Regions from separate parts of the Rhodococcus sp. MPR-R1B genome, predicted to be linked through region 1. Evidence: riboswitches for the same ligand, from Rfam matches in the RefSeq annotation. Region 1 holds a riboswitch; each other region holds the start of a gene.
The links. A riboswitch is a leader RNA that binds a small molecule or an ion and turns the genes downstream of it on or off. The one in region 1 is predicted to bind S-adenosylmethionine.
Positions count from the first base shown of each region.

Region 2: another riboswitch for S-adenosylmethionine. It lies ahead of AC1Q61_RS14030 (putative leader peptide); the one in region 1 lies ahead of AC1Q61_RS26425 (LLM class flavin-dependent oxidoreductase).
Region 3: another riboswitch for S-adenosylmethionine. It lies ahead of AC1Q61_RS14000 (putative leader peptide); the one in region 1 lies ahead of AC1Q61_RS26425 (LLM class flavin-dependent oxidoreductase).
Region 4: another riboswitch for S-adenosylmethionine. It lies ahead of AC1Q61_RS03365 (LLM class flavin-dependent oxidoreductase); the one in region 1 lies ahead of AC1Q61_RS26425 (LLM class flavin-dependent oxidoreductase).

Region 1 is NZ_JBXAFO010000025.1:68,339-75,949, forward strand. Features, by position in the region: gene AC1Q61_RS26400 (TauD/TfdA dioxygenase family protein) at 1-27, opposite strand, end outside; gene AC1Q61_RS26405 (nuclear transport factor 2 family protein) at 139-687, shown strand; gene AC1Q61_RS26410 (hypothetical protein) at 691-924, opposite strand; gene AC1Q61_RS26415 (stealth family protein) at 1,205-2,698, shown strand; gene AC1Q61_RS26420 (NtaA/DmoA family FMN-dependent monooxygenase) at 2,750-4,117, opposite strand; gene AC1Q61_RS26425 (LLM class flavin-dependent oxidoreductase) at 4,138-5,484, opposite strand; SAM riboswitch class IV at 5,467-5,580, opposite strand; gene AC1Q61_RS26430 (phosphodiesterase) at 5,659-6,564, opposite strand; gene AC1Q61_RS26435 (dicarboxylate/amino acid:cation symporter) at 6,904-7,611, shown strand, end outside.
Region 2 is NZ_JBXAFO010000008.1:188,252-195,862, forward strand. Features, by position in the region: gene AC1Q61_RS14015 (ABC transporter substrate-binding protein) at 1-129, shown strand, start outside; gene AC1Q61_RS14020 (FAD-dependent oxidoreductase) at 140-1,249, shown strand; gene AC1Q61_RS14025 (GNAT family N-acetyltransferase) at 1,258-1,848, shown strand; SAM riboswitch class I at 1,866-1,960, shown strand; gene AC1Q61_RS14030 (putative leader peptide) at 1,969-2,058, shown strand; gene AC1Q61_RS14035 (ABC transporter substrate-binding protein) at 2,198-3,835, shown strand; gene AC1Q61_RS14040 (ABC transporter permease) at 3,838-4,836, shown strand; gene AC1Q61_RS14045 (ABC transporter permease) at 4,829-5,719, shown strand; gene AC1Q61_RS14050 (dipeptide ABC transporter ATP-binding protein) at 5,716-7,338, shown strand; gene AC1Q61_RS14055 (LLM class flavin-dependent oxidoreductase) at 7,325-7,611, shown strand, end outside.
Region 3 is NZ_JBXAFO010000008.1:180,053-187,663, reverse strand. Features, by position in the region: gene AC1Q61_RS14015 (ABC transporter substrate-binding protein) at 1-255, opposite strand, end outside; gene AC1Q61_RS14010 (amino acid ABC transporter ATP-binding protein) at 290-1,075, opposite strand; gene AC1Q61_RS14005 (amino acid ABC transporter permease) at 1,072-2,046, opposite strand; gene AC1Q61_RS14000 (putative leader peptide) at 2,157-2,234, opposite strand; SAM riboswitch class I at 2,242-2,336, opposite strand; gene AC1Q61_RS13995 (sulfite exporter TauE/SafE family protein) at 2,536-3,303, shown strand; gene AC1Q61_RS13990 (HAD-IIA family hydrolase) at 3,341-4,156, shown strand; gene AC1Q61_RS13985 (alternate-type signal peptide domain-containing protein) at 4,447-5,025, shown strand; gene AC1Q61_RS13980 (hypothetical protein) at 5,033-5,620, shown strand; gene AC1Q61_RS13975 (signal peptidase I) at 5,651-6,313, shown strand; gene AC1Q61_RS13970 (hypothetical protein) at 6,300-6,899, shown strand; gene AC1Q61_RS13965 (signal peptidase I) at 6,906-7,611, shown strand, end outside.
Region 4 is NZ_JBXAFO010000002.1:128,807-136,417, reverse strand. Features, by position in the region: gene AC1Q61_RS03375 (MFS transporter) at 1-1,122, opposite strand, end outside; gene AC1Q61_RS03370 (NtaA/DmoA family FMN-dependent monooxygenase) at 1,192-2,586, opposite strand; gene AC1Q61_RS03365 (LLM class flavin-dependent oxidoreductase) at 2,616-3,695, opposite strand; SAM riboswitch class I at 3,700-3,795, opposite strand; gene AC1Q61_RS03360 (ABC transporter substrate-binding protein) at 3,975-5,603, opposite strand; tRNA gene AC1Q61_RS03355 (tRNA-Phe) at 5,845-5,921, opposite strand; tRNA gene AC1Q61_RS03350 (tRNA-Asp) at 5,992-6,065, opposite strand; tRNA gene AC1Q61_RS03345 (tRNA-Glu) at 6,201-6,273, opposite strand; gene AC1Q61_RS03340 (TetR family transcriptional regulator) at 6,386-7,039, opposite strand; gene AC1Q61_RS03335 (MarR family winged helix-turn-helix transcriptional regulator) at 7,445-7,611, shown strand, end outside.

The sequences.
Region 1 (7,611 bases):
GACACGTTCGAGTTCGGTGACGGACATGGCGATCTCCTGTGAGTCGGTCAAGCCTACGGGCGCGGCAGTCGTCATGGCGCTGCCTACTGTGAACACTCAATCATTTACGCTGCGGGCTCGAATACGGTTGAACTCGAGGTGATCTCAAAGTTCGCCGCTCCCTCGCCGGAGAATATTGCCGCTCACTGGGACGAGGCCGTCGTCGTTGTCGTCATGAGCTGTAGCGTGCGATCTGCCGCACCCACGTCTACGGAGGACAGCATGCAACCCGAGGGCCCTGCCGAACAGATTCGTTCAACGCTCGCTCGCATCGCGCATCTTGCCGATACCGGCTCGGTCGAGGATTACGTGGAGCAGTTCACGCGCGAGGCCGAATGGAACATGCCGGCCAATCCCGATCGCGGTATCCCCGCACAGGTACGACGTGGCCGTGAAGAAATTGCTGCTGGAGTTCGCGAGCGTCGCGCGGCCGGCATTCAAGGGCCTGGCACGTTCACACGTCACGTCACCACGGCGATCGCCGTGGACGTGACGTCGGAAACTACAGCCCGCGCGGATGCGGTGTGGACGTTCTACGTCGACACAGCCACGTCGCCCGAACTCAGCGGCGTCGGGAGCTACGCGGACGAGTTCGAACTCGAAGACGGGCGGTGGCGACTCTCGCGACGGGTGATTTCGCGCGGCTGACGCTCAGTCTTCTTCGCCGGTGATCGCCTCACACCAGTCTTCGACCTGATCGATCCCCTCTTCCGTCCATTCCGGGCTCATATCTTCGAGTGCATCGAAGACAACCTCGCAGGTCAGCATCTCCGGTGAACCCTCCGACCCCGCTGCCTCGGTTCGCTCCGCAGACGCTGTCGCAACTGGGCCGGCGGCCAGCGCAACCGCCATCGCGCCTGTTCCGACCATCGCTTTCACACGCATCGGTTCTCCTCCTTCACTCTCGCTTCGGTCCTCGGGGTACCCGACTCGCCCCGCGCTACCCATCCCCGTCACTCATGTCCGACTTTCGGCGCCGACGGCATAGACTGAGCTCGTCGCCACCACGCTCTCGCAGCGTCGGGGGCGACAGATACACAGCTGGATCAGAATCGGAAGGCATCCCATTACAGAATCTCCCGCTCCGCACGACATCTACTTCGTACCTCCGGAGCAGGACAGCCCCAATCCTGTGGAGCCGGCGTCGGCCGCGTCACGCGCACGGATGGGCGAGCTACCCGAGACCGTCCGATTCAAGAATCGTTTTGCCCTCGCGATCACGACCACCACGCCGCTCGAAGCGATGGTCGAAGATCTCCTCTTCATCCGCGACATCCTCGACGCCGCAGGAATCGAGTATCTACTCGTCCGCGGAAACGACGAGCGCCCGGTCATCGCGGTCAGCTGGACGGAACGCAAGAACCTGCGGCAGGCACTTGTCGAGGGATGCGCAAACGCACCCTTCTATTCCAAAACCGTCGACGCGAAGAAGAGTCCAGCGCTCCTTGTCGCGGACGGTGCCCTGTCGAAAACCAACAAGTCACGGATCTTCCGCTTGTTCCGTCCGAGGGTTCACGTCGCAAGCGGTATGAACTACGGCGCGAACATCGGCGTTCAGATCGAATTGTGGTCGATTTCCGACGAAGAAATCGTCCTACCCGTCGAGAACTCACTGACACGACGAACCGTCCTCCCCGAAGAAGCTGTCCGAGGAACCGTCGAGCGATTCGGCCGGATCTGGCCGACCATCGAGAACATGTTCGCCGATCATGCCTCCGATATCAGCTTCGATATCGATCTTGTCTTTTCCTGGGTCGACGGTTCTTCCAAAGAGTTTCAGGCTCAGCGCGCCAAGCGCATGCAGAACTACATCGTCGGCGAGGGCGACGAATCAGAAGCGCGCTTCCGTCAGATCGACGAGCTCAAATACGCACTTAGATCTATCCACATGTACGCGCCGTGGATCCGGCGGATCTTCGTCGCAACCGATTCCGATCGTCCGGACTGGCTTGCCGACGATCCGCGAGTCACGTTCATGCCCAGCGAAAAGTTCTTCGCCGATCCAAGTGTGTTGCCCACCCACAATTCTCAAGCTGTCGAGTGCCAGCTGCACCATATTCCGGGTCTGGCAGAGCATTTCCTCTACTCCAATGACGACATGTTCTTCGGTCGCCCCGTCGGCCCTGACATGTTCTTCTCCCCCGGTGGGATCAGCATGTTCATCGAGGCCGACACCAGAATCGGATTGGGACACAACGACAACGACCGCAGCGGGTTCGAGAATGCGGCCCGCGTCAACCGCCGTCTGCTGCAGGACCGCTTCGGTCTGATGACCACCAGACATCTGGAGCACGCAGCGACGCCACTACGCAAGAGCGTGATGGCCGAGATGGAACGCGAGTTCGCCGAAGACTTCGCGGCCACTGCAGCAAGCACCTTCCGCGCGAGTTCCAATATCTCGGTGACCAATTCGCTGTACCACTACTACACGCTCATGAGTGGACGGTCGGTGGTGCAGAAGTCCGCCGCCGTCAAATACGTCGACACGACGGTCAAGGCCGGTTTGCGCGACATGGACTCACTGCTCGCCAAGCGCTCCATGGACTTCTTCTGCCTCAACGACGGCAGCGCTCCGGAGATCGATCTGGAACTTCGGACACGCAAGATCACTGAGTTCCTGGAGAGCTACTACCCCATCCCGGCGCCCTGGGAAGCCTAGACGAAACAAGGGCCCAGCCGATTTCGGCTGGGCCCTTGCTACTTCGGTCGATCAGCGTGCTGTCACATGCTCCCGTTGCACCGGAATGGGCAGACCGAGATTGTCACGCAACGTCGTTCCTTCGTAGTCACTGCGGAGAACACCTCGATCCTGCAGCAGCGGCACCACGTCGTCGACGAACTCGTCGAGGCCGGTCGGCACAAGGTGCGACCCGAGGATGAACCCATCCGAACCGTCGTTGCTGACAAACGAATCTATTTTCTCGGCAACCTGCTGCGGTGTACCGACGATCGGTCCACGCTCGAACTGATCGATCACCACTTCGCGCAGATTCAACTTCTTGCTCTCCGCTACCGCGCGCAGTTTTGCGACGGTCGCGAAACGATCTTGGTGAATGAAGGCGCGGCCCTGGATGATCGGCGGAGCCTCGGGATCCGGAGCGATATCGGGTAGTGGTCCTTCGGGGTCGTACTTCGACAGATCGAGATTCCAGATCTGTTCGAGCAGAACCAAAGCGGTCTGGCCGGTGACCTGCTGGTCGCGAATCTCTCGGTACTTCTCGATCGCATCTGCCTCCGAGGTGCCGAGAACAAAACTCGCCGACGGCAAGATCTTGATGTCACCCGGGTCACGTCCGGCCGCAACGGCACGTGCTTTGATATCGCGATAGAAATCGGCCGCCTCGGGCAACTGACCGTACGGTGAGAAGATCGCGTCGGCATTGCCGGCAGCAAAATCGCGCCCCTGCGGCGACACCCCGGCCTGCAGAATAACCGGGCGCCCTTGCGGGCTACGCGGCACTGTGAATCGGCCGTTCACGTCGAAATGCGATCCATGAAAAGCGAATTCACCGGCATCCGGTCGCGCGAGAAAGCGCCCTGATGCCTTGTCGGCCACGATGTCGTCGCTTCGCCACGAATCCCAGAGTTCACGCACCAGCGCTACGGTCTCCTCCGCACGCTCGTATCGTTGCGCGCGGTCGAGGTATCCGCCGCGGCGAAAGTTCTGGCCGGTGAATGCGTCGAACGAGGTGACGACGTTCCAGGCGGCACGTCCTCCGGACAACTGATCGAGCGTCGCGAATTGGCGGGCCAGTTCATACGGCTCGTTGAACGTGGCATTGATAGTGCCGGCCAATCCGAGGTGTTCGGTTACCGCCGCCAACGATGCAAGGACCGTGAAGGTGTCCGGCCTACCGATGATGTCCTGATCGAAAATCTGTCCTGCACGCTCACGAAGGGCAAGGCCTTCGGCGAGGAAGAAGAAGTCGAACTTCCCACGCTCGGCGGTTCGAGCGGTGTGTTCGAAGGAATCGAACTCGATCTGGCTGCCCGCCTGCGGATCCCACCATGCAGTGTGATGGTTGACGCCGCCGAGGTAGGCACCCAGGATGACCTGCTTACGCTTCTGAGAACTCATGAAAATGTATTCCTCGTCTGTCAGGCGGCCGGAGTACCGGCGGCGTAGCGGTTGGGAACGTCGATGGGTAGGCCAAGCAGTCCGCGAAGATTCGTCTGCGGATACTCGGTGCGGAATACGTTGCGTCGCTGCAATTCAGGTACCAGCTCACCTGCGATCGCGTCGAGGTCGTCCACGACGACGCCCGGCCGCAACCGGAAGCCGTCGATTCCCAACTGCTGCCACCGGAGCAGAAGATCTGCCAACTCAGCCGCGGTGCCGGTGAAGGTCAGCGCGTCCGAACGGTATTCGGCGCCGGCCTGCGCGTCGAGGCGAGCGAGCCGTTCCTTTCCGGTTTCTTCCGGAGCATCGAAGAATACGACGATGTCGGTGAAGACCCGAAGCGGTTCGCCGGTGCGCTGCACGTGTTCTTCGGCTGCTCGCACTTCACCCAGGATTGCCGTGACCTGCTCGTCGTCGAACGGCGTCACGAACACCAGATCGGCCGTCCGCGCCGCCAGCTCGTACGCGACCCGCTGATGTGCCAATGCGGTGACGACGGGATGCCCCTGCGGCGGGCGCGGAGTCACCGACGGTCCACGGACCGAGAGGTACTTTCCCTCGAAGTCGATGTAGTGCAACTTGTCTCGGTCGATGAACCGGCGCTGCTCCACGTCGCGGATCTCGGCGCCGTCCTCCCAGCTGTCCCAGAGTCGCCGGATTACGTCAGCTGCCTCCGCAGCTTCGTCGAACAGGTCGCGCACGAAGTCCGGGAGGACGCCTGAAACGATCGACTGACGGTCGGCATCGGTGAGCGCGGGGATGTCGCGACGCCCGAACTGTGCTGCCTCGGATTCCGACGCCGACACCTTCACCTGCCACCCGGCGCGACCGCGCGAGGTGTAGTCCAGCGTGGCAACGGCTTTGGACACGTGGAACGGTTCGGTGTGAATGGTGGTGATGGTCGGGATCAACCCGATGTTGCTCGTGATCGGTGCCAGTCGGGCGGCCACGAGATGTGCGTCGAGCCGAGCGCGCACCCGGTCAACCGCGTCGTCGACAGGCTCGAGTGGGTTGGCCGGCACCGAGAGACTGTCCTCGATGGTGACGAAATCGAGCAGACCACGCTCGGCGATCGTCACCACGTCAGTCCAATACGACGCGCTGAACAGCTCACTCGGGCGCGAGTGCGGCTCTCGCCAGGCCGCTGGGTGCCAACCGGTACCGTCCAGCGCTACGGCGAGATGCAACGGAGCAAGATGAGAAGAAGGGGTGGAGGTCATCGGCGCATACTCCTGTTCGAGAACTACTCGGGAGCGCACAGTGCCGACCGCAGAAACCGTCAGCACCCGACTGACGGTTCTCGTGGCGACTGCCGCTTGCGACACGCACCGCGCGTATCGCCAGGTGTGATTCCGGGGCACCCCATCGGCATGAAGGGTTGCCGTCCAGCTAGCCGGTCCTTGTTGCTGGAGCTCTGCACCTACCTCGACGGTAGTGAGTACGCGACCGCCCGGCAATCACCCGGAACTGCGCGTGGGTGCCGGAAACCGCCTGCGACCTCAGATGATCGAGCGTGCCGCCTTTTCGCTCTCGAGGATTCGAATGCCGGCAGCACTGAGCCTCCGGGCACCCTCGGCCGCGTCGACGGGCTCACCGACCGTCACGTGCGCACCGAGTGGAACGACCGAATGAACAATTGTCTCGTCGTACACGTGCACCAGATTGCACCCCTGAGCCCCGTCACGACCACGCTGACCACCGACTTCCACGTTCAAGTCCTGGGTGTAACACGTCGACGACGCCACGGAAACCGGAATGCCGGCGAACGTCGCCGTCGTCGAATAGTGCAGGTGCCCGGCAAGAATCGCCCGGACGTCGCTGCCACGCAAGACGTCTGCCAACCGGGACTGATCGCGCAACTCCACCAGAACCGCGAGATCCTGAATGCACGGAACCGGCGGATGATGCAGCGCCAGAATTGTTCCGTCGGGCGCCGGCACCGTCAATTCTGTTCGTAGCCAGTCTAATTGACGATCCGAGATCTCACCGTAGTGATGACCGGGAACCGACGAATCCAGGGTGATCACCCGCAGTCCGTCAAGGTCGTAGACGTTGTCGACGGGATGATCGGTGGCGTCCTCGCCCAACAGCAGAGATCTGAACGTAGGGCGGTCGTCGTGGTTGCCCATCGCCCAGACGACCTGCGCATCGATCTCGGCCGCCACGGGTTCCACGATGGCTTTCAGTTCCGCGTATGCGTCGGGGTGTCCCTGGTCGGTCAGGTCGCCGGTGAATATCAGTGCATCCGGGCGTGCGCCCGAGGCCACGATCCCGCTGAGCACTTCCCGCAATCTCGTCGACGCATCCACGGCGTCGTACAACTCCCCCTGAGCCACCAGATGCGTGTCACTGAGGTGCACCAGGAAATGCTTCGGACGCGGGTACTCGGCATTCCGAACGCTCATCGGTCTCTCGCTTCCGCTTGCCGACGCGTAGGCGCCGGTGCGGCACCTACTGATCGTCGAGACTAGTCAACCGACCAACAGTGACTGATCGGGGCACGCCCGACGAACACGAAGCGAACTCCCGCGGCGACCCTCGGGATCGAGTAGTTGAAGCTGCGAGTAGTGTGTGGACAGTGTTGTTCCTGACCAGTCGGCGTTACGTCGACCTTCGCCTGCAGGCGAGCGCAATGTGTACGCGCTCGCTCTGACCTGACGCGTACCAGGAAACATTTCTTCGAATCTGCCCGGCCTCTGGTGCCGCGCTGCGTTTCGCTCCCTTGATTTTCGAAAGGCATAGTCATGCCCAGCTCCACCTCCACCGGCGTGCCGGAAAAGTCCACGTCCCGTTTTCCGTCCTGGGCGACGGCATTCGGACCGCAGATCGTCGCCGGTCTCGTACTCGGTGTCATCATCGGTCTCGTCGCCCGGGCAATGCCTGATGCGGCCGACGGCAACGTCAACTGGTTGGTCGGCACCGTACAGACCATCGGTTCGAGTTACGTCAAGCTGCTCACCGTTGCGGTGATCCCGCTGGTGTTCACCGCCATTGTCAGCTCCATCGCCAACCTGCGCCAGGTCGCCAATGCAGCTCGCCTGGCCGTGCAGACCTTGCTCTGGTTCGCGATCACCGCTTTCATCGCTGTGATCATCGGCATCATCGTCGGCCTGATCACCGATCCCGGTTCACGGACCGACGTCGCCGCCGAAGCCGCGAAGGAACCCAAGAGTTCCGGTTCGTGGTGGGCGTTCATCACCGGACTGGTTCCGAACAACTTCCTCGGGTTGGGTGCAAAGACTTCCGTCGCCGAAGGCGTGGCGACCACATCGCTGAGCTTCAACGTCCTGCAGCTGCTCGTCATCGCCGGTGCAATCGGTATTGCTGCACTCAAGATCGGTCCCAAGGCTGCGCCGTTCCTCGAGTTCAACGCTTCGCTGCTCGCGATCGTCCAGAAGGTCCTGTGGTGGATCATCCGCCTTGCCCCGATCGGCACCGCTGCGCTGATCGCC
Region 2 (7,611 bases), on a different contig from region 1:
ATCAACGACGCGATCAACCACACGATCGAGAACGGCACGTACCAGCAGATCCTCGAGCGCTGGAACATCACCAGCGAAGCCGTCGACACATCCCTGATCAACCCGCCCGGCCTTCCGAAGACCAAGTGAGCTCTCGTCCATGAGTGAGATTCTCGATGTGATCGTCATCGGCGGAGGACTCGTCGGGTCCTCCGCCGCATGGCGGCTCGCGGCACGCGGACGTAGCGTAGTTCAGCTGGAACAGTTCGGGCCGAGTCACAAGCACGGTGCGTCGCACGGTACTTCGCGTATCTATCGGCAGGCGTACGACAATCACCTGTACACAGGTTTGGCGGCCGGCGCGCTGCCGCTGTGGCGGGAGTTGGAGACCACGACGGACGTCGGGTTCCTGGAACTCACCGGTGCCGTTGATCACGGCCTGCCGCAGGCAGTGCAGTCCAAGGCGAAGATACTTCGCGAGGCGGGCATCAAGGGTGAGATCCTCACTCCTGCCGAGGCGTCCGCCCGTTGGCCGGGGCTGCGATTCGACACCACGGTGCTCCATCATCCCGACGCAGGCCGGTTGCACGCGGACCGCGCCGTGACCGCTCTGAAGGCAGGAGCGGTGTTTGCGGGCGCCGAGGTCCGTCACGATGTTCGGGTGTTGGCACTCGCGCGGGCGTCCTACGGCGTGGACGTGGTGACGGACAGTGGAACGCTCGCAGCTCGTCAGGCCGTGATCGCGGCCGGTGCGTGGACTGCAGATCTGATCGCAGACAGCGGTCTCGGCTCCGAGATCGTATTGCCGACACTGCGCACGACACAGGAACAACCAGCACACTTCGCACCGCTCGATCCCGGAGTCGAGTGGCCGAGTTTCGTTCACCACACCGGCGCAGAATTGGAGACCGCGGGGATCTACGGGCTCGGTTCCGAGGACGGGATCAAGATCGGCGAACACGCGACCGGGCCGGTGGTGACTCCGCAGACCCGTGACTACACCCCTGACGTCGACGGAGAGCGGCGATTGGCCCAGTACGCCGAGTCGTGGTTGCCCGGCGTCGATTCCACCCGTGTCGAGTCGATCACGTGCCTGTACACGAGCACGCCGGACAGTAACTTCGTCATCGACCGAGTCGGCGCCGTCACGGTGGCGGCGGGATTCTCGGGGCACGGGTTCAAGTTCGGTCCGGCCTTGGGTGAACTTGTGGCGGACCTCGTCGACGGAACCACCCTCGCTCCGGAAGTTTTCAGGCTGGGGGAGCGTTGACCAGATTCATGGAGGAAAGTGTTGTGGCACTGGAGCTCGGTACTCGACAGCTTGAGGGTGTCGGAGCGGTAGAGGTCTATTCGGTATCGCAGGACGATCCCTTGGCAGCTCCACTGATCGCGGAGTTGGCACTCGAATACAGTTCGCGTTACGGCGGGACTCGCGAAGCGATGCTCGATGATCTCACGACGTATCCGGCAGAAGAATTTGCCTACCCGCAGGGTGCGCTTCTGGTGCTCACCCACGACGGTCTGCCGATCGCCGGTGGTGCGTTTCGTCAATTCGATTCCACCACTGCCGAACTGAAGAGAATCTGGACGTCGGTCGACTATCGGAAGCGCGGCCTCGGCAAGGCCGTCGTTCGCGAGTTGGAACGAGAGATCGAACTTCGTGGATACAACCGTGTGTTTCTCACGACGGGTCCTCGGCAGCCGGAGGCCGTCGCGCTGTATCTGTCCAGTGGATACACACCGCTTTACGACGCTTCACTCTCGCCCGAAGAGGTGGGCGTCCACCCGTTCGAGAAACAACTTCGGGTGCTCGAAAATGTGACTCGAGCAGCAATTCCTACCGACCGGGTTGACAACACCCGGGTTTGACCTCGTACACTTGCGAACGACCATCCAGAGCGACCGAGAGACCTGGCTCATTGAAGTCGCAGCAACCCCCCGAGTGATCGGGTGCGGGTGCTACCGCCAGGACCGATGGAGGAACACGAAATGAAGGCAGTCGAAGGCGGTTTCGATACCGCCTGGTCGCGTCGTCACGTAGACCTGTGCCGCACCGCGGGATCTTTCTGTACCAACTGACCTCTCGGTCAGTCATTCACACTCAGGCGAGTCGTCGACAAGTCTGTTTTCTCTTCTCTCACAAGTGATTCGTGCTCGATCGCCTTTTTCGTCTCAGGCGACGGGTGCGCTCTTCGGCATGCCTCTTTAGGAGTTCTTGGTGTCTTCGCCCTCATTCGGTGCCCGCAAACGCGCGACCGTAATCGCCGGTATCGGTGCTGTCTCGGTTCTCGGCACCGTCCTCGCCGGCTGCAGCAGCGGGAGTGACAGTGCTGCCGACGCAGGCCCCGCCCAGTCCGGCGGAACCCTTCGCTACGGTCTGTCGCAGGCGCCGACGTGCGCCGATCCGGCCCAGGCCGGCAGTAACCAGACCGTGTATGTCACTCGGACAGTGGTGGATTCGCTTACCGATCAAAATCCCGACACCGGAGAGATCACCCCGTGGCTCGCCAAGAGTTGGGAGATCAGCCCCGACGCCGCTAGCTTCACGTTCGTCCTTCGCGACGACGCCACCTTCAGTGACGGCACACCGGTGACGGCGGATTCGGTGAAGAAGACCTTCGACTCGGTCAAGAACCTGGGACCGAACGCGTCGTTGGCGAAGAGTTACCTGTCCTCGTACACCGGTACCGACGTCGTAGATGCTCACACGGCGAAGATCAATTTCTCCGGACCCAATGTTCAGTTCCTGCAAGCAACTTCGACGCCACAGCTCGGAATCCTCGCCGATTCCACCACCGCGCTGGCATCCGAGCAGCGCTGCCCCGGTGCAGCGGTGATCGCCTCCGGACCGTTCGTGTACACCGACTGGCAGCAGGACAAGAGCGTCAAGATCGCCAAGCGTGCGGGATACAACTGGGCCTCGGATGCGGTCGCGCATCAGGGCGAGGCGTACCTCGACGGCGTCGACTTCACGGTGGTTCCCGAATCCGGTGTGCGGGCGGGCAGCGTGGCCTCCGGCCAGCTCGATGCGGTCAGCGATGCGCTTCCGCAGGATGCGCCGCAAATCGAGGGCGCGGGTGGACGAATCCTCACAAGGCCGAACCCGGGTGTGAGCTTCTTCTTCCAGCCCAACGTCAGTCGCGGCGTTCTCGCTGATCAGGCTGTTCGTCAGGCCATCATTCCCGCGATCAACCGCCAAGAACTCGTCGACACCGTTCTGGATCCGTCGTTCTTCCCGGCCACGAGCCCGCTGGCTCACACCACTCCGCTCTACAGCGACGAATCCAGTGTCGTGACGTACGACGCCGACAAGTCGGCGAAACTCCTCGACGCGGCTGGTTGGAAGACCGGCAGCGACGGTATCCGCGAGAAGGACGGGCAGAAGCTCACTTTCAGCGTCACCTTCAGTCCGGTGTTCTCGGGTAACCAGGCCATCCTCGAGCTCGTGCAGCAGCAGCTCAAGAAGGTCGGCGTCGACCTGCAGCTCAACTTGGTCTCGAACGGTGAATGGACCGAGAAGGGAGTATCGGGTGATTACGATTCGCTGTATTACAACAGCACTCGCGCGGACGCCGACATCTTGCGGGCATCGTTCAGCACCGAAGGCCGCAACCTGAACCGTCGCGGCGCAGATCCGGAGCTCGACAAGGTACTCACAGACCAGCTTGCAGCCACGGACAACGGCCAACGCGGCGAACTGGTATCCACCGCACAGGAATTGATCCTCGACCGTGGACTCTCCATCCCCACCATCGAGCTCTCGCAGGCCATCGGCGCCGGATCGAGTGTGCAGGACCTGAACTTCGAAGCCTCCTCGCGCCTGCAGTTCTACGACGCATGGTTGTCGGGTAAGTAATCATGACTCGATACGTACTCACCCGACTGGGCCAGGCCGCAGTGGTTCTGTGGGCCGCCTTCACCATCTCGTTCGTGATTCTGTTCCTCCTGCCGAGTGATCCCGTCAGCATGGCTGCCGACTCGTCCGGTCAGGGTGTTGCAGTGGATCAGGCTGCGCTCGATCAGCTTCGGGCACGGTACGGCTTGGACCAGTCGGTGTGGGTGCAGTACTGGACGTCGCTGACGAATGCTCTTCGCGGCGATTTCGGTACGTCCATCTCCACCGGTCAGTCGGTGACGGATGCCATCTTCTCGGCGCTGCCGAGCACTCTGGTCTTGGCAACCACCGCTTTGGTTCTGGCCGTGTTGTTCGGAGTGGCGATCGCGTTCTTCGCTACCTACACCCGCAAGCGGTGGCTCGCGAATCTGTTGTTCTCGCTGCCGCCGCTGGGTGTGGCGGTGCCTACCTTCTGGGTTGGCCTGATTCTTCTGCAGCTGTTCTCGTTCCGTCTGCACATCTTCCCCGCTTTCGGAGACAAGGGATTCGCAACGGTGATTCTTCCGGCGATCACCTTGGCGATCCCGACCGGCGCGGTGATCGCGCAGGTGCTCACGACCAGCCTGCAGTCGACGCTACGTTCGCCGCACGTGGAGACTGCGTACGCCAAGGGCGCAAGCCGTTGGCGCGTGCAGACCCGTCACGCGTTGCGACTGGCGAGCATTCCGGCATTCACCATTGCCGGTGTGCTGGTCGGCACGCTGCTGGCGGGCTCGGTGGTTGTGGAAACGGTGTTCTCCCGCGCGGGCGTCGGCCGTCTGACACAGACGTCGGTGATGGCGCAGGACATCCCGGTGGTGCAGGGAGTCGTTGTGTTCGCCTCTCTCGTGTTCGTGCTCGTCAACCTCGCGGTCGACCTCTTCTACCCCTTGATAGATCCACGGATCATCCAGACGAAGAAGAGTCACACCGAAAAGTCGAATACCGAAAGCTCGACCGATCTGGAGCCGGCTCATGTCTGACACATTGATCGAACCCCTACTCCTCGATCCGACCGTCGAGGCGAAGGCACCTGTTGTTTCGCGCCGAAAGTCCACGGCCATCGGCTGGATCCGAAAGCCCGGCTTGGTGATTCCGGTGTTGATCGTGTTGCTTGCCATCGGCTTTGCCGTCGCACCCGGATTCTTTGCCAGCGGCGATCCGTTGTCCGGTGTCCCGGCGGACAAACTGCAGGGCCCGAGCCTGGCTCACTGGTTCGGAACCGACAATCTCGGTCGTGACCTGTACACACGGTTCGTGCACGGCGCCGCGCTGTCCCTGACCGCAACCTTGGTGGCGGTCGGAATCGCATTGGTGGCGGGATCGATAATCGGTTTGCTCGCGGGCTTTGTCGGTGGCGTCGTCGACGCCGTGCTGATGCGCATCGTCGACGTGCTGCTGTCCATTCCGGCGCTGCTGCTCTCGTTGGCACTGGTGACCGCACTCGGCTTCGGCACCATCAACGTCGCCATTGCTGTCGGCGTCAGTATGGTCGCCAATTTCGCGCGAGTGATGCGTGCCGAAGTGATGCGGGTGCGCGGAGCTCAGTACGTCGAGGCCGCGTTCAGTTCGGGTGTGCAGTGGCTCGGTGTCCTGCGTCGGCACGTGCTTCCCAACTCCTACGCGCCGGTGGTCGCGCTGTCCGCTGTCGAGTTCGGGCAGGCAGTACTGGCGGTGTCGGCTCTGAGCTTCTTGGGATTCGGCGCCGTTCCGCCTACCCCGGAATGGGGATCGCTGGTATCCGAGGGACGTAATTTCCTCGCCAATGCCTGGTGGATGACCACACTTCCCGGTCTCGCGATTGTCGCCGTGGTCATCTCGGCACACCGTATCGGCCACGAGATCGAAAGGAACAACCGGCGATGAGCACGACCGAGGAACAGTTGCTTTCCGTCACCGACTTACAGATCGCCTACGGCGCCGAGCCCGCGGTATCCGGCGTGAGCTTCACCGTCGGTCGGGGCGAAGTAGTTGCGGTGGTCGGGGAATCGGGTTCCGGTAAGTCGACCACGGCCCACGCGATATTGGGTCTGCTCGCCGGCAGTGGCCACGTCACCGGCGGGACCGTCGAGTTCGAGGGTGAACAGATCGACTCGTATTCCGACCGTGCGTGGCAGCGAATCCGCGGCGCGCGTATCGGTTTGGTGCCGCAGGATCCGACGACCTCGCTCAACCCGGTGACGAGGATCGGCGACCAGGTTGCAGAAGTCCTCCGGATCCACGGCCTCGCAGACCGTCGCAAAGCCCGGTTGGACGCCGTCGAGGTGCTCGAGCGCGCGGGTATCGACCGGCCGGAAATCCGAGCACGCCAGTACCCGCACGAGCTCTCCGGCGGTATGCGGCAACGCGTTCTGATCGGTATCGCGCTTGTCGCGAACCCGGCCCTCGTAATCGCCGACGAGCCGACCAGTGCTCTGGACGTCACGGTTCAACGGCGCATTCTCGACCATCTCGACGAGCGGATTGCCGAATCCGGTGCCGCCGTGCTCCTGATCACGCACGACCTGGGTGTGGCCGCAGACCGCGCGGACCGGATCCTGGTGATGCAGGGCGGCAGGATCGTCGAATCCGGCCGCACCGCGGATATTCTGGACAACCCGCGAGACGAGTACACGAAGAAACTTCTGAGCTCTGCGCCGAGCCTGTCCTCGGGACCAGTCGTTCGCCCGGTCCGTCAGGACACCAGCCCGCTGCTGACCCTGACGGGAATCACCAAGCACTTCAACGTCGGACGCGGGAGTTCGATCACCGCGGTGAACGAAGTGTCGCTGACTGTTCCGAGGGGTCAGACGGTGTCGCTGGTGGGGGAGTCGGGCTCCGGCAAGTCGACCACCGCACGCATTGTCGTGCGATTGGAGCAGGCGGACGCAGGCACCATCACCTTCGACGGCCAGGACATCACGAAGGTCAAGGGCAGCGACCTGCGTGAGCTGCGCCGAAGGATCCAGCTCGTGTATCAGAACCCCTATGCATCACTCGACCCGAAATTGTCCGTCCAGGACATCGTTGCGGAGCCGCTGCGGGCCTTCAAGGTTGGTGGACGCAGCCAGCAGCAGAGTCGTGCAGCAGAGTTGCTCGATCAGGTTGCACTTCCCGAGCAGTTCCTGAGCCGCAAACCGGCCGAACTCTCGGGCGGCCAGCGTCAACGGGTGGCGATCGCTCGTGCGCTCGCTTTGAAGCCGGACCTGCTCGTTCTCGACGAACCTGTGTCCGCTCTCGACGTCTCGGTGCAAGCGCAGATTCTGGCGCTACTCGACGAGTTGCAGCGCGAACTGGGCCTGACCTATCTCTTCATCTCCCACGATCTTGCGGTTGTTCGCCAGATCAGCGACGTCGTCGGCGTCATGCAGGCCGGGCGATTGCTCGAAATCGGCACTACCACCGAGATTTTCGACAATCCCCGAAACGAGTACACACGCACACTTCTCGAGGCGATCCCCGGGCGGGATCATTCGACACGAAAGGCCGAACATGTCCGAGCGTAGTTCCGGAGCATTCCTGGTCGGTCTCGAATTCGAGGGCACCGGAGCTCATCCGTACTCCTGGCGACGCGAGGACTCACGCGCCGAAGATCTGTTCACACCGTCGTACTGGGTGGACCTGGTGGCCACCGCGGATCGGGGTGGGGTGGATCTGGCGTTCCTCCCTGACTCGTTCGGACTGCAATCCGAGGGCCAGCACGCAGTGCGGGGCAGATTGGAGGCGGTTGCAACTGCGGCGCGGCTGAGTGCTGTGACCTCGCGTATCGGCCTGATCCC
Region 3 (7,611 bases), on a different contig from region 1:
CGGCGGAGCGGAACCGGCACTACCGGTGACGCGCAGCGTGCCACGATCGCGGATGTCCTGAGGTAGCTCGGCGGCGATGGAATCCACCTTGTCGGTGGTGATGCGGTTCTGATCGGCCGTGAGGTTGTAACCCGCAGCAGCGGTGACCTGGGCGCCGTCGGACTCGGCGTCCGCGCTGCTGCATGCAGCGCTGAGCAATCCGACGGTGGCAAGCGCCGAGATCAGAAAAGTCGCGCGACGGGATGTGGAGAACATCAATTTTTCCTTCCGGGAATGAGTCTGGGTCGCGTCAGAGGACGCGGGAGAGAAAGGCTTTGGTCCGTTCGTGGACCGGATTGTCGATCACCTGCGAAGGCGGGCCCTGTTCGACGATGACGCCGCCGTCCATGAAGACCGCAGTGTCCGCCACTTCCCGAGCAAATCCGACCTCGTGTGTGACGATCACCAAGGTGGCGCCGTCACGGGCCAGCTGAGCGAGGACTTCGAGAACCTCGCCCACCAGTTCCGGGTCGAGCGCCGACGTCGGCTCGTCGAAGAGAATGACCGCCGGCCGCAGTGCCAGCGCTCGCGCTATCGCGACGCGCTGTTGCTGGCCACCGGAGAGTTGGCGGGGATACTCGTCCGCCTTGTCCCCCACTCCCACTCGCTCGAGCAGTGCGCGGGCCTCGCGGTACACCTCGTCACGATCACGCTTCTGGGCCGAGAGCGGCGCTTCCACCACGTTTTCCAACGCGGTCAGGTGCGGAAACAGGTTGAAGTTCTGGAACACGAATCCGATGTGCGAACGCTGTTTCAGGATCTCGCGGTCACGCAGTTCGTGGAGCCGATTTCCCTTGCGCCGGTATCCGATCAGTTCTCCGTCGATCCGTACGGTCCCGCGGTCGACCTTCTCGAGGTGATTGAGGGTGCGCAGCAAGGTGGACTTACCGGAACCCGACGGACCGAGAATGACGGTCACTTCGCCCTTGCGGACCAGGAGATCAACGCCGGCAAGTACTTCCAGCGTGCCGAAGGACTTGTGAATTCCGCGCGCTTCGACGGCATACACCGTCTCTTCGGCCAGTTCTGCGGTCATCGGGTCGCACCTCGCGGAATATCGAGACGCGCATCGCGAATCTCTTCGAACTTCTTGCGCGCCTTCTGTACCGGAGTCAACGGAAGAGCACGGGCGGATCCTCGTGCATAGTGGCGCTCCACGTAGTACTGACCGATCGAGAGCAACGTCGTGAGGATGATGTACCAGATCGTGGCGACCATCAGCAGGGGCACGACTCGTCCGTTGCGTCCGAAGATGACCTGCACCTGGTAGAACAGTTCGGCGATTGCCATGGTGGAGACGATCGACGTTCCCTTGAAGAGTCCGATGACCTCGTTGGCGGCGTTGGGGAGGATCGCCCGCATTGCCTGCGGGAGAACGATCTTGAAGAACTGGCGACTGCGCGGAATGCCGAGCGAGTGAGCAGCTTCGATCTGACCGTGATCCACCGAGATGATTCCGGAGCGAATGATCTCGGCCGAGTATGCAGCCTGGTGCAGCGCCAAACCGATGACTGCTGCGGTGAATCCGCCGATCACACCGCTGACCTGGAAGGTGAAGAACTCGGGACCGAAAGGTATTCCGAGAGAAAGCGTCTGGTACAGGTATGTGATGTTGAACCAGAAGAGCAGCTGCACGATGAGTGGAATCGAGCGGAAGGCCCAGATGTAGGTCCAAGCGATCACCTGCAGGACCGGGTTTTTCGACAACCGACCGAGTGCCAGGAAAACACCGAGACCGAATCCGAGGATCGTCCCCCACAGCGTCAGTTTGATCGTCATCCACAGCGCGGCGAGCACTGATTTCGCGGTGAAGTACTGCGCGAAGGTCGGCCAGTCCCAGCCGGGGTTGACGACGAGTCCGTGGATGAACTGAGCAAGCAGGACCAGCACGACCGCACTGATCACCCAGCGCAGCGGGTGCCAGGTGCGAGCGACGACAAGCTCCGAGTCGGGAAGTTGCGACTCGGACACCGACTTTTCGGGGCGGACATCGGTGGGCGCGCTCACGGCGCGCTACCTGACGGAGTGGACATCACGAATAGACCTTTCGGGGAAATGGGAACGCAGCTGTGTCCTCGAGTTGGTGCGCTCGAGTTGCGAAGACGACGAGAGTTCGGTCATCGACAGTGACACGAAGCGGTGCGGCACAGATCGATGTGACGTCGCTTGTGCGCAGCGTGCGAAGTGGTAACCATGTGATGCCTTCCATCGGTCCTGGCGGTAGCACCCGCTCCCGATCACTCGGGGGGTTGCTGCGACGTCGACGAGCCAGGTCTCTCGGTCGCTCTGGATGGTGAGCAAAGACTAGACCCGAAATGTCGAGTCGTCAAATGTTGTATTTCCCTGCACTGCAAGGGAAATGAAGGGTCCACGATGTTGAAATCGCATTGATTCCAACGGTGTCCGCAGCCGCGTTCGGCGTGTTGAATGGAGCGTTCGAATGAAGACCGGGACCGCCGTCCGGACTGACTTTTCCTCTGCCGTACCGTCTGCGGAGTGAGTGGACTCGACGCTTTCTTCATCTTGTTGGCCGGTATCGGCGCGGGCGCGATCAACGCCGTGGTCGGCAGTGGAACGCTGATCACGTTCCCGACGCTGGTCGCCTTCGGCATGCCGCCCGTGACCGCAACCATGTCCAACGCGGTCGGGCTCGTCGCCGGCGGAGTTTCGGGTACCTGGGGCTACCGACGTGAGCTGTCCGGACAGTGGGATCGACTGAAGTGGCAGATTCCGGCGTCACTCGCCGGGGCACTACTCGGTTCGTGGTTGCTCATGCATCTACCCGAGAAACTGTTCGAGACCATCGTTCCGGTGCTGCTGGTCCTCGCTCTCGCGCTCGTCCTCCTCCAACCACGCATCCAGGCGTGGGCCAAGAAGCGTTCCACCGAAGAAACGACGCTGTCCACCAAGAGGCTGATGCTCCTGACCGCCGGCACTTTTGCAGTCGGCATCTACGGCGGGTACTTCACTGCCGCGCAGGGCATCCTTCTCATCGGTGTGATGGGTGCCATCCTCCCGGAAACCCTCCAGCGCATGAACGGCGCGAAGAACCTGCTGTCGCTGCTCGTCAACATCGTTGCAGCAGGGATGTACATCACTCTGGCATTCGATCAGATCAATTGGGCAGCAGCCGGTTTGATCGCCGTCGGCTCACTCGGTGGTGGCGTTCTCGGTGCCCGCTACGGACGGCGCCTGTCCCCCACTGCATTGCGCTACACGATTGTCGTCGTCGGCCTGATCGGACTGTGGCGCCTTCTCGCTTGACCGCCCACATCGGGCGCCACCCGCACATACTGGAGTAATGACCAGTACAGAAGATCAGACCGGTTGGACCTACCTCATGGACATGGACGGGGTTCTCGTCCACGAGGAGCACTTGATACCTGGAGCGGACACGTTCCTGGCAGAGCTGGCGTCGAACGACATCCCGTACATGGTGCTCACCAACAACTCCATCCGCACCCCGCGTGACCTGCGAGCACGCCTGCTCAATTCGGGACTCGACATCCCGGAGAAGTCGATCTGGACGTCAGCGCTCGCAACCGCGACGTTCCTGGCCAACCAGCGGCCGGGCGGCAGCGCCTACGTGGTCGGCGAATCGGGCCTGACCACCGCCCTGCACGACATCGGTTACGTCCTGACGGACAGCGACCCCGACTACGTCGTCCTCGGCGAGACGCGAACGTACTCCTTCGAGGCAATCACCACCGCCATTCGCCTGGTCGAGCGTGGATCGCGGTTCATCGCCACCAACCCGGACGCCACTGGACCGTCGCGAGACGGCTCGCTGCCGGCCACCGGCTCGGTCGCGGCACTCATCACCAAAGCGACCGGACGCGATCCCTACTACGTCGGCAAGCCCAACGCCTTGATGATGCGCTCAGCCCTGCGGTCCATCGGCGCTCATTCCGCCAATACGTTGATGATCGGCGATCGCATGGATACCGACATCGTCTGTGGCCTCGAAGCCGGACTGCAGACGATTCTGGTGATGACCGGGATCTCGACCCGCGCGTCGGTAGAGCTCTATCCCTACCGCCCGACCATCGTCCTCGAGTCGGTCGCCGATCTTGTGGGAACAACAACCGATCCATTCCGTAGCAACACAAACAATTGATTCAAATTGCAAAACAAAACCGAAACTCGGTAATTAACTGGTAAAAAACAGCAGATTTGCCAGGTTCCGACTCGTCCGCTTTGTCCAACTGAACAAACCAACGGTTTTATTCGCACCAAACTTACAAACGAGTAGTTAGACGCAGGTCAAAGATCATTTCGACACCGAGTGACAGTTGGACTCCAGTCGTAAAATTGATTTTTCGAAAAGTGGTAACGAATCGTTTGCCGTGTCTGATACTCATGTCTGAATGGCCCCATTTCGGGTCCCAGACATGAAATGAGATTTTCATGAAGAAGCAGACCAAGGGTGCGATCGCTGCTGCGGCGGCCGGTGCCCTCCTCCTCGGCGGTGCCGGCTCGCTCGCAATGTGGAGTGACAGCGAAGTTGTCGGCGGCGGCGGCGCTGTCACAGCGGGCACGTTGCAGCTCGCCCCCTGCGCCCCGGTATCCGGAACGGGGTGGCAGTCCACGAACCCCACGGTGAAGCCGATTGCGGATATCACCGCATGGCGAATTGTGCCGACCGAAGTGCTCACTTTCGACTGCACAACGTCGATCACCGCAGATGGCGATCGACTCGCTGCAACTATCGCAGCGGACACGAGCACCATCACAGCCGGCACGACGGCAGCTCCAGGAGCCACCGCGAATCAACTCAAAGACAACATCACGGCAACAACGGTGGTGACCGTAGGCGGCACCGTAGTCACGGCCGCATCCCCACTGACCGAAGCCGACAACGGCAAACCTGTGACGGTGAAGGTGACTTTGACCTTCGCTGACGTTCAGCTTCTTGTGGCTCAGGGCGCGTCGGTCAACTTGTCGAACCTCGCCATCAAGCTGCAACAGCAAGCCATCCCGGCATAAACGATCGATGAAGGGGAGAGCTTGGGGAGCCCTTGCGGGCGCGTCGGTGATTGTGTTGATGTTCGCATCAGCGCAAGGCACCGGCGCGCTTTGGAAGTCCGCTGCCCCGATCAGCAACGACGTACTGACCGCCGGTGGTAGCACGTTCGCACTCAAGGTGGGTTCTACGGCTGCCAACGCCGCCAGTACCTACACCTGGAGCACGTTCGCGGGGACTGGGATGACGTCTACAACCGCCGTGCAGATGCCGCTGACCATCCTGAACCCGGCAACCAACGCTTCCGGTCTGAGATTCAGATTGGCTTCCGTGACTGCCACCAGCACAAATCCTGTTCTCGACCTCAAGATATCGACCGTGTTGAGCACCACGGATTGCCCGAACAACGTATCAACAGGCTCACCCGTTGCCGGAACCTCTGTCTATTCGGGACCGGCAACAAGCGCCGTATATCCGGTGCCCGCGAACCCCGGAATCTCCTTGGCCAACGGCAGTTCCACGGTCTGGTGCATGCGCGCGTCGGTGAACATGACAGGAACCACAGCGGGCGGGGTGTCGACCAAGCTCGTTTTCACCTTCACAGCAGTTCAGGTGTAGGACTCGATCAAAATGACAGGCGACAAGCGAATGAACACGAAACACTCCCATCGACGTGAACGGACCGGCCCGTTGTGGTGGGTCAGCTCAGTTGTGACCTGGGTTTTACTGTTCGCTCTGTGCGCGGTCATCGTCGTCACGATCGTGATACCGATCGTGACAGGCTCACAACGTTTTACGATCCTCACGGGCTCGATGCGCCCTACCTACCAACCGGGCACACTCATCATTGTCAAACCTGTGGACGAGGGCGATCTGACCGTCGGCATGCCTATCACCTACCAACTCGAATCAGGCCAGCCGACTGTTGTCACACATCGAATCATTTCGATGAGCATCAACACCAAAGGCGAACGCACGTTCATCACGCAGGGCGACGCCAACAACACCCCCGACGAGAAGCCCGTACGCCCCGTACAGATTCGAGGCAAGGTGTGGTATTCCGTTCCCTACCTTGGACACGTCAACAGTTGGTTGACCGGCGACCAACGCAAGACCATTCTTACTGTTGCAGTCGGCACGCTGGGTGTTTACGCGCTGTACATGATCGCCAGCGGGACACGTGAAAGTATGCGCTCTCGCAACAAGAACCGGAGCGAGCCACAAGGATCCGCACCAGACGATTCAGCTGACACCGCAAATCCGGAAACAACCAGATCGACGAAAGATGGTGTGCACCATGGCGGGCAATGACAGCTCGTTGCGTCAGCGTTTTTCCGGAGCCCGAAGCACTCGTATTCGGGCGCTGCTCTCACTCGGTATGGTGCTCGGAGTCGGCACTTTGAGCACTATGGCGGCCTGGGGTGCAACAGCCACATCCACGTCAGGAGACTTCTCCGCGGGAACCGTCAACCTGGTCGCATCGAGCACTGGTGTGACCGAGGCAAAGAACATCACCATCACCCTGTCGTCGAGCGCCATGACATCCACAACCGCTGTGACACAGAGTCTGACCGTGAAGAACACCGGGTCCTTCGGTGCCTCTCTCGCCATCACGGCCCAGTCTCCCGCATCGACTCCGCCTAGTTTCGCTGCGGCGCTGAAAATCTCGGTGTATCTGGATAGCACATCCTCTGGATCGGCGTGCTCCGGCACTGCGCAAAAGGCAGAGCTCGCGCTGGTCGGCGGTGGCAGTACAGCGGCGCTCCTCGCAAGCCCGATAACGCTGTCCGCTGGGGCCAGCAGGATTCTGTGCGTGAAAATGACTCTGGCCGCAGGTACTCCGGCAGGCGGAAACCTCCCCTATACGCAACTCAACATCGTGGGAACGGCGGTCTGAATCGATATGTCACATCCCAACCGCCCGGACACGATCAATCGCCTCAAGCAGGCTGCGCTGACAACGGGCGCAGTACTCGGAATTCTGTGCATCGTCGCCACAGCACTGTCATTGGCATTCGGCATCAAACCCGTCGTCTTTCGATCCGGCTCGATGTCTCCCGCGATACCGACCGGCTCGTTGGCATTTGTGAAATCCCAACCGGTATCCGAGTTGACGGTTGGCGACATTGTCAGTGTCACCACCAACGGCGGAGATCGACTCACTCACCGCGTGTACGGAATCGATCAGCTGGACAACAATCTGTCGTCACTGACACTCAAAGGTGACGCCAACAATGCTCCCGACAGCGAAACATACGCGGTCGCCGACGCAGACCTGGTTGTATTCAGCATGAGTCGAGTCGGCTACGTACTTGCGTGGCTGTCCGGTCCGATCGGAATCTTCGCCGGCGGATTGTTCGCCGGCACCCTGTTGATGATCGCATTTCGTCCAGCACCGCGCGGCGAAGGTCCACCGAGCGGCGGCATGCCTGAAGAGGGCATACCCAACGACACTCCGACTGTGCCCGAACACAATTCGCCTCGTTCACGTTCGACGCAGGTCTCGTCGCGCATCCTCACAGCACCCTGGCGGCAGAGGGAATTGATCCTCGTTACAGCTGCCGGACTGGGTGCACTGCTGGTGATGTCACCGATCGGTAATACCGCCG
Region 4 (7,611 bases), on a different contig from region 1:
CACCCGATTGGGCGCGTCGACCAAACCGCTGGCAACTCCCGACAACACCGCCAGGACCACCAGCACCGGGATCAGATGTTCCCGCGGAATCAGATTGACCGCTGCGATGTACCCGAGGATGACAAGGATCTCGCCGACTATGGCAAAAACCACTGCACTTCGGCCGAACCTGGCAACCAGCCGCCATCCGAAAGCCGACGTCAATGCCATCGCGAGTGAGCTACCGGTCATGATCAACGCCGCACTCAGCGGGGCGAAGCCCAAACCTTCGATCAGATAGAGGCTGAGCACCGCGTTGACGGCGAGGATGGATCCGAACCAGAAGAGTGCAACCGTCGTACCCAGTCGGAAGCCCCGTGAGGCGATCAACGACGGAAGCAGTACCGGCGTCCCGCCGCGCTCGGCGTACCGACGTTCCCAGAACCAGAAGGCAACGGCAACGCCGAACGCACCGATCAGGAAAGCCGCGGCGACAGTAACACTGGTCCGGGTCACGATGGGCCACAACAGGAGCCCGGTCGTAGTCGCCAGCAGACACAGCCCAACCGGATCGATCGACGCGCCCGATCGGGTGGTTCGATCACGGCGCAGAAAGCGAAACGCCAGAATCAGTGTGATCAGAGCAAACGGCACGTTGAGAACGAGAAGCAACCGCCATCCGAAGTCGGCGTCGGAATACTTCAGCAGTACGCCACCGAGGATCGGTCCGGAAACGCCGGCCAGACCACCCGCGGTGCTGTACGCGCCCAACGCCTTCGCCCGAGCCTTTCCGGACACCCGGTCGGTGATGATGCCGAGCACCTGCGAACTGACGGTGCCTGCGCCGATCCCTTGCCCCAGCCGAGCCAACACGATCATCGACGGATCCGACGCACACGCTCCGAGGATTCCCATCACCGCGAAAATGCTCAGGCCTGCCAAGAACAAGCGTCGACGCCCGACGACGTCACCGAGTCGGCCCGCCGGCACCAGGGCCAAGCCGAAAGTCAGCGAATAGCTCGCAAGGATCCACTGCACCTCCGAGGTCGACGCGCCCAGCGACGCCCGGATCGACGGAACCCCGATTCCGAGCACCGCCGAATCGAGAAGGGTGGTGAAACCCGCAGCTACGCAGACGACGATTTCCCAGCGGACGGCCGAACCGAGCTTGGTGGATTCGGCCGTCGCTGTGACTGTGTGGGACAGGACCCGTTACCCCGCAGCTTCAGACGTGGCCCGACGCGTGAGCGGCGGTCGCAACCCCAAGTGCTCTCGCAGCGTCGACGTGGAGTACTCGGTGCGGTACGCCCCACGCTCCTGCAGTTCCGGGATCAACCAGTCGACGATCTCGTCGAGCCCGGTCGGCACCAGGTACGGCGAGATGTTGAAGCCGTCCGAAGCTCCATTGCGCACCCAATGGACCAACTGATCTGCGACCTGCCCCGGAGTGCCCGCAAAACCCGAACGCTGCGAGGTCTCGATAGCGACCTGACGTAGGGACAGATTCTTTGCCTCGGCAAGAGCACGCCATTCACGTGCGATCGCAATGGGGTCGTTGCCGTCCCGCGCGGAACCGCGCGTCTCCGAAACCGGGCGGGCAACCGGATCTTGCTCGGGGAGTGGACCGTCGGGGTCTCGATCGGAAAGGTCCTTACCCCACACCAGTCCGACGAGAGAGAGGGCAGTCTGACCGGTGAACTGGCCTTCGAGGACCCACCGTGCCTTCTCCTCGACTTCGGACTCGTTCTCCGCCAACACGATCTGCGTGCTGGGCAAGATCTTGACGTCGTCCTCCGGTCGCCCGGCTTTACGCAACCGAGCCCGAATGTCGTCGGCGAAGTCGAGCGCGCCGTCGAAATGAGTCCCGTGTCGCGAGAAGATGACGTCGGCATGGGTCGCCGCGAAATCGCGTCCACTCGGAGAATCACCCGCTTGGAAGATGACCGGATGCCCCTGGCGGCTTCGGGGAAGCGTCGGCGTCACGGAGATGTCGAACTGTGAAGTCTGCCTGCGCACGGCGCCGACGGCGCCCGGAGTAGACCAGTTCTCGGACGTACGAGAATCCGAGATCGCGTCGTCGGCCCACGAATCCCACAGTGCCCGCGCGGTTTCGATGAACTGCCCGGCACGCTCGTAGCGCAGGGAGTGGTCGAGGAAACCACCGCGACGGAAGTTCTCTCCCGTCCACGCGTTGTCGGTGGTCACCGCATTCCAGCCGGCCCGTCCGTCGGAAAGTAGGTCGAGGCCGGAGAGTCGACGCGCAAGGTCGGCCGGTTCGTTGTACGTGGTGTTCTGTGTCGCGACCAACCCGATCTTGTCGGTGATACCGGCGAGGGCGGCCAACTGCGCAATGGCGTCGGGGCGGCCGGCGATATCCAGATCGAGAATCTTGCCGTTCTGTTCCCGAAGCCGCAGGCCTTCACCGAGGAAGAAGGCGTCGAACAGACCTCGCTCGGCGGTGAGTACCAACCGCCGAAACGTCTCGAAGTCGATCTGGGATCCGCTCGCGGAATCGGACCAGATGGTGGTGTGGTTGACCCCCTGGAAGAAGACGCCGAAGTGAACGTGAGCGTCGGGTCGAGGTACGGCGGAGCGTGATGCAGTCATGGCCGAAATATCCTTAGCGCGAAGTCAAGTCAGGAGGAGTGGGCGAATCGATTTGCGGGCCGCTGCAGACCGAGGTTGTCCCTCAGGGTCGATCCCGGAACCGGGCGTCGCGTCAACCCGGCCTTGGACAGCGTCGGAAGCACGAATTTGGCCAGCACCGGAAGGTCCTCGTCGATCACGAGAGCATGGAAATGAACACCGTCGAGGTGTCCCGCCAATTCCTTCAGAACCACGGCCGCTTCCCCCGGATCTGCAGCCAGGAGCAGTCGGCCGGTGACGACGGCATTCCCGTACGAGTTCAGCTCGGTCCTCCGCTGCGCCGCAGACAGATTCGGCGTATCGAATGCCACATCGACCTCGGCGACCACCAATGACGCGCCCTCATCGCGCGCCTTGGCAGCCGACTGTGCAATGGTCTCCACCGAATCACCGGAAACGAGAACAACATCCGGCTGGCGTGGATCGATTTCGCCGTAGCGGCCGAACACCACCAACTGGCCTTGAGGCGGCCGCGGAACGATTGCGGGCCCCTTCACCGAGAACGTGTCGCCCTCGAAATTGACGTAATGCAGACGATCACGCTCGAGGAAACGCCCACTGAGATAGTCACGAACGACGGCGTCGTCCTCCCACGAGTCCCAGAGATCGGTCACAACGGTGACCGAATCCCGCTGCTCTTGCTGACGCGCCGACTCCGTTGTTACCGGAGCCCTCCCCCACGCCCTCGCCGCGGCATCGTCTTCGACCGGAACAGCAAGCCAGCCGCCACGCCCACGCGAGGAGTAGTCCAACGTCGCCAATTGCGAGGACGTATGAAACGGTTCGGCGTACGTGGTCCCGACGACGGGGACCAGCCCGATCGTGCTGGTTGTCGCCGCCACGTACGACGCCCTCGAGACGGCATCGATGCGGCCGACGACGTCACCACTCGGGGGGAGGATGGAATCGTCGAACGTCGCGAACGTGAAGCCGGCATTCTCGGCAGCCGCGACGCGATCGCGCACGGCTTTGCCCGTGAGCAGCTGGTCCGGGCGGTGTGAGCTTCGGCGCCAGGCAGCGGGGTGAGTGCCCTCGCCGTCCAGTTCGATACCCACGGCAAATACAGTCATGTGTCCTCCATCGGTCCTGGCGGTAGCACCCACACTGCGGTTAGGTAGCGGGTTGCTGCGGCATCATCGAGCCAGGTCTCTCAGCCACTCTGGATGGTGGATGCAATCTATGCGGGCCACGCTGGGCAAGTCAAATCACGCTTGTCGAATCATATTGACCTACAACATATTTCAATACAATCATCCTGATCGAAAGGGTTGCGCAACGCTAGCCGACGTAGACACGAAAGAGCCCCGCCCGACTCGCGTCGGACGGAGCTCTCGGTGTGCGCTGGAACGCTACTTCGCGCCCATCCATGCCTGATCGAACAGCATGATGCCGGTTGCAGTCGGAACCACACCGTGCACGTTCTTCTGCCAAGCCCAGAACGACGTGAGCCCGCCGATCGGCGCCGATGGAACCGTCTCGTTCCACAGCGTCTGAATTTTGCCGATGATCGCCAGGGTCGACGAATTGTCCTTGGCCTGTTGTAGATCTGCGATCAGCTGATCCATCGCCGGGTTCGCATATCCAGCAGTATTCGCCATCGAGGTGCTGTTGGTCGTGGAGAACAATCCGAGATCGAGAATCGACTCGTACATTCCGATGCCCGCGTGCGCGAGGTCGAAATCGTGCTTGACGTAGACGTTCTGCACGATGTCGCCGGCGTTGTTGGCCAAGATCAAGTTCACCTCGAACCCGACGGCCTGCAACAGTGACTGCACGGCGAGGCCGATCGCGTGGTCCTTGGGCTCACTGAGCGCGACGTAGTCGAGGCTGCCGTCGTATCCGTCTGCCTTCGCCTGATTCAGAAGCTCCTTGGCCTTTTCGGGGTCGTAGGCAATACCCGGTGTGTCTACATGCCATTGAGACGTCGGACCGAACAACTCCGAGCCCGGCAGTCCCTCACCGTTTTCCACTCGCTGATCGATCAACGTGGTGTCCAGCGCGTAGCCGATGGCCTGGCGAACGCGAACATCCGAGCCCGGTCGGCCCTCACGGTTGTTGATAATCTCGGCACTACCGGCATTGAGCACGTCGATGTAGCCGGGGTAGCCAGCGGACTTGGCGGAATTGATCGCCGACGTGAGGCCGCGAATGTAGGCGACATCGAGCTGACCGCTGTTCAATGATTCGAGATTGGCCTGCGGACCGTTGAGCGCAACCATCCGCAACTTGTCCAGCTTGGGGGCGCCGCCGTAGTAGGACGGGTTGGCCTTGAAGATTCGCTCGACGCTCGGTGTGAAGACATCTTCGGTGAAGGGTCCGGCTCCGATGGCGGTGAACTTGTCGCCCTGCTGCGAACTCGGGGCGACGATCATCCCGTGCCCGAGAGCGAGCATCGACGGAAAACGCATCCACGGCGTCTTCAGCTTGAATTCCACTGTCGTCGGACCGCTTGCCTGCGCCGATTCCACCGAAGCCAGCCACAGTTCGGCGCCATTGCCCTTGCCCGCGTTGTACCGATCGATGCTCGCGATCACGGCGTTGGCGTCGAGGGTGGTGCCGTCACTGAACTTCACACCGTCGCGAAGTTTCAGCGTCCAGGTGGCTCCGTCGTCAGCTGTCTCGAGCGATTCAGCCAACTTGGGCTCGAACTCGCCGCTCGCAGTGTCGTAACTCATCAGGACGTCGTACACAGCAGCGAAGGCCTCACCGCCGGAACCGCCGCGCGCGGCCGTCTTCGTCGGGTCGAGTGAGGGAACGAGCACCTGTACGCCGTACGTCATGGTCCCGCCGGCCACCGCAGTTCCCGGATCAGGCTGCTCGTTGACCATGCCGGTCACGACGTCCGCCGACGCGGTCGTCGTATCGGTCCCGCTGTCGTCACCATTGCTCGCGCAGCCCACCAATAGAACCCCGGTACCGAACAATGCGACGGTGACCCGGCTGACTTTCCCGATGCGCCAAGATCTCGAGTGCGACACGGAGATTCCACCTCACTTTCAGTAGACGCAGCCACGGATCGGCCGCAATCGGCTAATAGTGATGTCCTCTGTGGAGTGACGCCCAGCACGTTCCCGGTGACCGGAAACATTCACGGAGACAAAGGATGCGCATAACTGAGATGATCGGGCCGAGTGGTTGACGGCGACTGACATCCGAATACGAAAAAGCTCCAACCTTATGTTCGAAGAACATGAGATTGGAGCTTTTCGATAAGAATTATGGTGGCCAGGGCCGGGATCGAACCGGCGACCTTCCGCTTTTCAGGCGGACGCTCGTACCAACTGAGCTACCTGGCCGGACGGCACCCGAACCGAATGCCTATCGCATTGCTTTGTTCTCAACCGATTGATTGAGAACAAAGCTTTGCGACCCTGACGGGACTCGAACCCGCGACCTCCGCCGTGACAGGGCGGCGCGCTAACCAACTGCGCCACAGGGCCTTGCTTTTTCCTTGCTGTGAAACCGTACTACATCTTCGAGCCGCTCCCAAACCACTGTCCTGGCCTGGCATTTGTGCATCTCAAAGCGTGTCGTGCGGGTCAAACCATACTGCATCGTTTCGCTTTCGCAAAACGTACCCCCTACGGGATTCGAACCCGCGCTACCGCCTTGAAAGGGCGGCGTCCTAGGCCGCTAGACGAAGGGGGCCCGCCGGATCTCTCCGAACTAGTACCCCAACGGCGTTCCGTTGGGAGCTTGGATAGCTTATGGCACGGCATTCGGAAATCACAAATCGCCTGTTCACGGGCAGAAAAGTGCACTATTCAGTGTCAGGGAACTCGACTTGGGGCCACCCGTCACGATGGAACGTCTCCAACCACTGCGGCGTAGCCATGGCTTCGAGGACTACTTCGAGAGACTCCTCGAACCACTCGCCCAGATCTCCACTGGAGGCAATCAGGTCTGCCATGTACCGCTGACCGGCAAGGCTCGCTGCCAGTACACGCGTGAATTTGTCCGGGTCGGCGTCCTCTCGGAGCAAACCGTCGTCCTTGGCACGCAATGCCAACTCATAGGCGGTCTTTCCCCAGACCTGCCCACCACCGGACTGCACATCCTTGTAGAACTCGGGCTCGATGATCAGCCGGAATTCCGCCTGCACGATTACCTCGGCACGGAAGACCTCGGCAATGTCGAGCACGAGACCGTGCAAAGCGACGAATGGATCGAGGTCTGTTCTCTTGGCCCAACGATCAGTAATTCCAGTGAAGGTTTCGATAGCCGAGGTCAGAACCGCTCGCGCCAACTCTTCCTTGGACTGGAAATGGAAATACATGGCGCCTTTGGTGGCGCGGGAGCCCTCGAGGATCGTGTTCACCGACGCAGCTGCATAGCCGCGCTTGGCGAATTCGACTGCAGCCGCTTCGACCAGGGCGGCGCGGGTACGCCGCGCACGCTCTTGTTGACGTGCCATTTACGGTGTTGTGCCTCTCGCAGAGTTGGTACGCAGAGCCGCCGTGATCGGCGCCTGTCATCCCCCGAAACTTCACAATATCCCCTCCAACACACCCTACGTAAGGACTAGAGCCATACCCGCCAAAAGTACTAGACGCAATCGGCTGTTCAGGGGACAAGAACCGACTTTATGCCCAAAAGACACCAAGTGGTATGGTTTTGGCCGCTCGGGTGCGCCGCAGGGGGTGCGCATCCGAGCTTTTTCGTGCCCGAGATTCTGATAATTCGACCTCGCAGACGGAACTGCTTCGCCGACCGATGGACAGCAGTCCCAAGGTTTTAAACAACTAGTGCAATTGTTTATTCCCCCTTTTCCGTCGAAACCGTGCTGGCAGCATCGAAACAACACAGTTAGACTGTCTAAATGAACGTTGGAGAGGGTCGCAGCAAGGCTCGAGACGAGATCGACGTACTTTGGGACGATCTGGGTGCCTTCGTCCGACGTCTACGCACCAAACGCAACGACCACAAGCTCACGCCGAGCCAGATCCAGGCCCTCGGCCACCTCGACCGACAAGGTCCGTCGACCGC